One region of the Thalassolituus oleivorans MIL-1 genome, then DNA from elsewhere that is predicted to be linked to it. Evidence: predicted binding sites of a transcription regulator. Region 1 holds the regulator's gene; the other holds the start of a gene.
What was found. The regulator FNR, encoded in region 1, switches genes on or off when oxygen is low (the NO sensors DNR and NnrR bind a similar motif). The targets are predictions, from matches to a motif close to TTGATNTANATCAA.
Positions count from the first base shown of each region.

Region 2: a site for FNR is predicted at 1,340-1,353, ahead of TOL_RS13945 (HP1242/YdcH family protein). Genes of this name have one in related genera too.

Region 1 is NC_020888.1:2,129,801-2,133,592, forward strand. It holds gene TOL_RS09660 (heavy metal translocating P-type ATPase) at 1-641, shown strand, start outside; gene ccoS (cbb3-type cytochrome oxidase assembly protein CcoS) at 644-856, shown strand; gene TOL_RS09670 (sulfite exporter TauE/SafE family protein) at 853-1,524, shown strand; gene fnr (fumarate/nitrate reduction transcriptional regulator Fnr) at 1,589-2,362, shown strand; gene TOL_RS09680 (hypothetical protein) at 2,668-3,165, shown strand; gene ttcA (tRNA 2-thiocytidine(32) synthetase TtcA) at 3,287-3,792, shown strand, end outside.
Region 2 is NC_020888.1:3,052,201-3,055,992, reverse strand. It holds gene lipB (lipoyl(octanoyl) transferase LipB) at 1-20, shown strand, start outside; gene lipA (lipoyl synthase) at 10-975, shown strand; gene TOL_RS13945 (HP1242/YdcH family protein) at 1,044-1,286, opposite strand; gene TOL_RS13940 (response regulator) at 1,530-2,654, shown strand; gene trxC (thioredoxin TrxC) at 2,651-3,094, opposite strand; gene dsbD (protein-disulfide reductase DsbD) at 3,190-3,792, opposite strand, start outside.

The DNA.
Region 1 (3,792 bases):
CAAATGGCATTGAGCATCCACATAGCGACACCGGACAATGGCTTTTACTGGCAGATGAACAGCAACCGTTAGCTTGGTTTTTATTGAACGATTCAGTACGTCGCAGTGCCGAACCCGTCATTAAGGCACTTAAAGATCGCGGTATTCAGGTATCGCTACTAACCGGCGACCCAAGCCCTGCTGCTCTAACCATTGCCGCAAGCCTTGGTATCGACGATGTACGCTCTGGGGTTAGTCCCGCAGAGAAGTTAAAAACGGTCAGACATTGGCAGCAACAAGGTGAACGCGTCATGATGGTTGGAGATGGCATCAATGATGTCCCTGTTCTTGCCGGTGCTGATGTATCGTTGGCGGTCAATGAAGCATCCGACCTCGCCAAAACCAATGCCGATATGTTACTCACCAACGGTCGACTCGAAGCGCTTATTTCATCACTTGATGTTGCTCGGCGTACGCGCCATATTATTCGTCAAAACATTGGCTGGGCATTACTGTACAATCTGATTGCATTGCCGTTGGCCGCTGCTGGATTAATTCCACCTTGGGCCGCTGCCATTGGTATGTCGTTTAGCTCACTCTTGGTTGTATTTAACGCCCTGCGTTTAATTCGCAATCGCCCACTATCCCTTAACGAGGCTTGATCGTGGATATTATTTACGTCTTGGTTCCCCTTTCTATTGCCTTAATCGGTATTGCTGTATTCGTATTTTTTTGGGCGGTAAAAGGCGGGCAATTCGATGATCTAGAGTCGCCAGCACACAAGATTCTATTTGATGATGACGAGCACTTAATTCAGCGCAAAGATAAGCAAGATGATTCTAACGCTGACTCTAATGAAGACCCTGATAAGCAATGACAGAACCGCTGTCATTTATTACTGCAATCCTACTGGGATTATTTGGCGCCAGTCATTGCCTTGTCATGTGCGGGGGTATTGCCGCCGCTGCCGGAAATACGGATCGCGAGCATAGAATCCGCGCTGCTATTTTGTTCAATGCAGGGCGCATTACCAGTTATACCTTAGCAGGGGCTCTCGTCGGTGCACTCGGGTTGTGGCTGCAATCGCAACATCAATGGTTAATGCTCGGTCTGCGGACGATTGCAGGTGCAATGTTAATTTTAATGGGATTGTATGTTGCTAAGTGGGCATCTTGGCTGACCCAAGTAGAGCGCTTAGGGCAAGGCCTTTGGGGTCTTATTCGTCCACTTGCGCAGAAGCAGCTAGGACGCCCAACCATGCGCAGCCAGTTATTACTCGGCGCGTTATGGGGATGGTTACCTTGCGGACTCATTTACAGCACTCTGAGCTGGGTTGCTGCCAATGGACAACCTCTCGATGGAGCTCTGGCTATGTTTGCTTTTGGGCTAGGCACATTACCGGCTATATTTTCAGCAAGTCTTGCTGCGGCAACACTGATGCAAATGCTTAATCGTGCTATCGTACGGAAAATCTCGGGCGCACTACTGATGCTCTACGGGCTATGGACCTTAGTATCAGTTTGGCTCCCTATTGCGAATAGTTAGTATAAATCACAAGTAATATCGGCGATATTCGCTCCAGTGCAAATTGATTAACGGGAATTCGATCATGAAGACGCCATCAACCTCTCCTACTTCCAGCACACCATTACGTGGTACTCAACCACATTGCCAAACGTGTTCTCTTAATGCTCTGTGCTTGCCGCTATCGCTTAAAGATACGGATATGGAACGTCTGGACGATATTATTCGTCGTGGTCGCCCGATTCAAAAAGGCCAATTATTATTCCAGCAAGGCGAAACCTTCCAATCGGTATTTGCTGTTCGTACAGGTGCCCTAAAAACCTACACACTGGCGAGTAACGGCGAAGAGCAAATTACTGGCTTTCATCTTGCCAGCGAACTGATTGGACTTTCAGGTTATGAGGCTGACTGCTATCCGTTGACGGCAAAAGCATTAGAAACCACGACGGTTTGTGAAATTCCTTTACCGCAGCTTGATACATTGGCTGATGAACTACCCGACTTACGTAAACAGTTGATGCGCACCATGGGTACTGAAATTCGCCACGATCAAAATATGATGCTGTTATTGAGTAAGAAAAACGCCGAAGAACGCGTTGCTTCTTTCTTACTCGATATTTCACAACGTTATCAGCGCCGTGGCTTTTCCGCTTCCCATTTCCGTTTGCCGATGTCTCGCGTTGATATCAGTAACTACTTAGGCTTAGCCGTAGAAACGATTAGTCGCGTATTTACTCGCTTCCAAAATAACGAACTGATCGAAACCCAAGGCAAAGAAATTATATTGCGCGACATGGATGCGCTTTACGAAATGGCGGGGCTAGTATCATCGACGCATTGTGAGAAGCACGACGAGTAACAAAAAGCCGGTTTTTTAACCGGCTTTTTGTTATCGCACGCTCATCCATTCGTCATGTTCAAGCGTAACTAACCCGTTAGCAATTGCCGAATACGGCAACTGTAGCGTATGGCAGGATCAAAAATGCCTCCCGTTCAGAAGTAGGCATGAGCTTTGCGTTATCTTTGCTAAGAATGTGAGTTTAATCGCAAATATGTCCAAAAAATGACGTTATTCGCACAAGGCAAAGCAGATTAATTGAATTTGTCCTACATACTGTATAAACAGCACCACACGTTTAACGGTGCGTACTTAGGAGCCCCCTAATGGGAATAGCTGCAGAAGACTTTAAACGCTGTATTATTCAGCCAACATTACAACGTTTAGGCGTTCAAAGTGCTGGTGCGGAGGCGTTATTACTTGCCACAGCCGCCGTTGAATCTGAACTCGGCTCCTTTTTAAAAGCCGAGGGGCAGCGTACCTCTGGGGTCTACCAGATGCATGGTTTAACTCATCGCCATATTTGGGATGACTACCTAGGACATCAGCCTGAGCTAGCGAGTAAAGTGCGTGGCCTAGCCAGTCAGCATGATTTTCTTACTCATCCACATGCCGAACTCACCACTAATCTAAGTTACGCTACTGCCATTGCACTTTTAGCGTATCTACGTCACCCCGAATTTGTACTTCCAGATAATCCGACGCCTGAATTGCTTGCGGAGCTATGGAAGCAATACTATCACCCCCGCGACGATCTGAGCATCGCCGATTTTATAGCAAGGTACAAAGAGCTAATTCGCCCGATGAAAGTGGCTGCCGCTTAATCTTGTCTGTGCAGCCGTCTAGCCAGTAACAACTGTGCTTAAGCTGTCTTCTAGCCTGCTTAGGGTTCCTCTCATGCCGTCATTTTGATATAAAGCGCACGCCAATCAGTGGGGTGAGCCAATGATCGAATCCGTCGATGACCGCAAAGAAAAACTAGAATTCAACAAACTTCAAAAGCGCTTACGTCGTAATGTCGGCAAAGCGATTGAAGACTATTGCATGATCGAAGAAGGTGATCGTGTGATGGTTTGTCTGTCTGGAGGCAAAGATTCGTACACTATGCTCGATATTTTGATGGGTCTGCAAAAAAGCGCACCTGTTAATTTTGAGCTCATAGCGGTCAACATGGATCAAAAGCAACCTGGCTTCCCTGAGCATGTATTGCCCGAATACCTAAGCCAAATTGGGGTACCCTTCCATATCGTGGAAAAAGATACCTACAGTGTGGTGAAAGAAATCATTCCAGAAGGTAAAACTACCTGTAGCCTATGTTCTCGCCTGCGCCGTGGCACCTTGTACGGCTTTGCAGAGTCAATCGGTGCCAACAAAATCGCTCTTGGTCATCATCGAGACGACATCATCGAAACGTTATTCTTAAACATGTTTCACGGCGGCAAACTTAAGTC
Region 2 (3,792 bases), 920 kb from region 1:
GAGAAGAAAATGAGCGATAAGCCAAAAGTAGTGCAGGGCGAAAAGCTGCGGGGTGCTGATAAAGTTGCGCGCATACCAATTAAGGTTATCCCTACTGATGATATGCCACGCAAACCTGATTGGATTCGGGTACGTATTCCGGCAACACCAAAAATTAATGAGATAAAACAAAAGCTGCGCAAGCATAAGCTGCATACGGTATGCGAAGAAGCCAGCTGTCCTAATCTTGGTGAGTGTTTTGGTGGTGGTACTGCAACCTTTATGATTATGGGCGATATCTGTACTCGTCGTTGCCCGTTTTGCGATGTGGGGCACGGTCGACCGAATCCATTGGATGTCGATGAACCTTTAAATTTGGCCACTGCGATTGCCGATATGGCATTGCGTTATGTGGTGATTACTTCAGTGGATCGCGACGATTTACGCGATGGTGGTGCTCAGCATTTTGCCGATTGTATTCGTTTGACTCGTGAGCATAGCCCGAGCATTCAGATCGAAACATTAGTTCCGGATTTTCGTGGTCGTATGGACGTTGCCTTGGATATTCTTAGTGCTACGCCGCCAGATGTTTTTAACCACAATTTAGAAACCGTGCCACGCTTATACAAAGAATGTCGTCCGGGTTCGGATTATCAGTGGTCATTGGATTTGCTTAAGCAGTACAAGCAACGTCAACCGAATGTTGTTACTAAGTCGGGCTTGATGTTGGGGTTGGGTGAAACCAACGAAGAGGTGATTGAAGTGATGCACGATATGCGCGCGCACGATATAGATCACATTACTTTAGGCCAATATTTGCAGCCGAGTCGAAATCACTCGCCAGTGAAGCGTTTTGCAACACCAGAAGAGTTTCGTGAGCTAGGTGAAATTGCCAAGAGTTTAGGCTTTGTGCGTGTGAATAGCGGCCCTATGGTGCGGTCTTCTTACCATGCTGACTTGCAGGCTCAGGGTGAGAACGTCGGCGGCTTAGACTAGTACCGTTGAGTAGTACGCATTAAAAAGGAGGCCGATGCCTCCTTTTTTTTTGCTGTTTGCTTCAGGTGCTAAGCCTGCTTGAGCATAGTGTACAGGTCGTCTTTTAAATGTACCCGACGCATCTTCAACTGCTCTAGATGTTCATCCGAGGTTGGTTCAACATCCTCTTCGATTTTGCGTACTTCTCGATCAAGCTCATGATATTCATCAAATAAACGAGCAAAATGACGATCCTTCATTTTGAGGCTGCGAATTTGCTCGCTCATTTCAGGGAAGTCGTGGTGTAAGTCATGGTGTTCAATAGTAGTCATATAGCATCTCCTTGTTATCTGTCTCCAGCTTACGCCCATGCGCGTTAAGTGAATTGATGCACGTCAGCTTTCCGTTAGTCGCTAAGATCTCACCGAAAAATATTAAGTTGCTAATTAAGTTACAAAGAGCGGAATGCGGTCAAAGTTATGAATGATCGAGCGTTAATCGTAAATTTTGTGCTATCCCTATATAACTAGTATTAATCGTATTCGATGTCGGGGAATGCAATGGGGCTTGGATAGGTGGCGGTGCTCGATGATGAGCCCGGAGCAGTATTTTTAGTAAAGCGTACATTGAGTGAGTTCGATGTGTCCGGTTTTACAACATCGGATGAGTTTTTGAATGCGCTGGATACTGGGTTTGATTGTATTTTGCTTGACGTTCAGCTCGATGAAATGAGCGGCTATGAAATTTGTCGGCAGCTACGTGCTCAGCGGCAAACTGAAAATATTCCGGTTATTTTTATATCCGGTGATACCACCTTATCTGGGCGTATTGCTGGATACGAAGCAGGTGGTGACGATTTTATAACAAAGCCTTTTGATATCAATGAATTACAGGCGAAGGTGCGGCGAATTTTGGCACAGCAAGGTTATCGCCGTGAATTAATATCTACCGTTGAAGAATCGCGCCAAGCAGCGTTTGAAGCGATGACGCACTCTGCCGAGCAGGGCGAAATTGTGCGTTTTATGGAACAGATTTCTTTTTGTAACTCGCAAGCGAGTCTGGCAGACGCTTTATTAACTTTACTGTCGGGTTTTGGCTTAAAAGCGGTGGTTGCCTTTTGGCCGAATACGGAAGATGTCAGCGATAAAGCCGCGTACTTTGCTTTGAATTCTGCAGTGAGTGAATTAGAGATCGAGTTGTTACTGTCGGCGCAACATGAGCGGCGCATTATGGAATTTGGTCGACGAATGATTGTTAATTATCCCAATGCCTCTTTGTTGATCAAAAATATTCCCGATCAAGATGTGTCGCGGTATGGACGCATTAAAGATCATTTATGCGTGTTGTTAAGTGCCACTGAAGCGCGTGTGCGCATGATGAAAACAGAAGCTAAGGTCAAGCTTCAGCAAGTTTTATTGCTCACTGTAACGGATGTGCGAGCTGCGTTAGCGCATATTCGTGATAGCCAAGCCGAACAAATTCGCAGTGCAGCGGATATGCGTCAAGATATGGTGATTGATCTTCAAGACCAGCTCTTACTGCTTAACCTGAATGCCAGTCAAGAAGGGGGCTTGTTTGAATTGATTGAGCGTTATGTCGCTCAGATTGATGATAGCTATCGTGAAGCGTTGCGTTGGTCTGATGCCTTGCAGCCAATTGTTAAAACCTTAGAGGACATCGTGCAACGCCGCATGAGTTAGTGGTTTTGCTGAGCTTTCACCAGTGCCTGTTGAATCCACTGAGTTAGCTGTGGGGCTGGTAACGCTCCAGCTAACCGGTCTATCTCTTTTCCACTTTGAAACATAATCAGTGTTGGAATGCTGCGAATGCCAAGTTGCGCGCTAGTAGCCTGGGCTTGTTCTGTATTCACCTTAGCAAAACGCAGTTGATGCTGCATTTGACCACATACTTGTTTGAATATCGGCCCCATCATCTGACATGGTCCGCACCAACTAGCCCAAAAGTCGACAACGATAGGGAGATCGTTTTTGGCCAAGAAGCGATTAAAATTAGTGTCGCTCAATTCGACTGGCTTGCCGTCGAATAATAACTTTTTGCAGCGGCCGCATTGCGCCTCTTGTGCTGCTTTATCGGCAGGTAAGCGGTTAATAGCGGCACAGTAAGGACAGGTGTAATGCATGGAAAGCTCCGGAGAATGGCGAACAGTCACTATATGCGGTATCGGTTATGTTATTTCAAGTGCCGGTAAACATGGTTGTCAGCTATGTCGATAATTTACTGACTTTTGGGGAGGTGCATTAGCACATGTTGAGTAAACTCGGATTTAGTCGCCTCTCCGATTAGACGCGCATTGCTTTGCTCACTACCGGCGCTGAAAAACAGCATAGAGGGCGGACCAAAGACAGCATGCTGTTGCATAAACGCAATGTGCTCGGCGGTTTGATCGGTGACATCCAATTGTACCCAGCGTATATGAGACAGAGCCTGAATGACGTCTGCTTGTTCGAATACTTCCTTCTCCATTACTTTGCAGCTAATACACCAGTCGGCATAAAAATCGACCATAACCGGTCGGGCCTCACTGGCGATGATGCGTTCAAGCTCGGTAACAGATGTGAGTCGAGTAAAGGGGGCATGAGTCGCCGCTTGTTCGGCCACGGATTGTGCCGACTTATATTGCGACGCTAGTGGCTGCAGGGGGTCGTCGTTACCCTGTAAGGCGCCTATTAGAGCGCAGGCACCGTACAAAACTAAAACTAAAGCAAAGCCTTTGATAACCCGTTGGCTACCATTGTTCGCTTGCTCAAGAGCCCCTAGGCTTATGCCATACACCAAGGCTAGTAAGCCCCACAGCAATAGCACCCAGGTCGCGGGTAA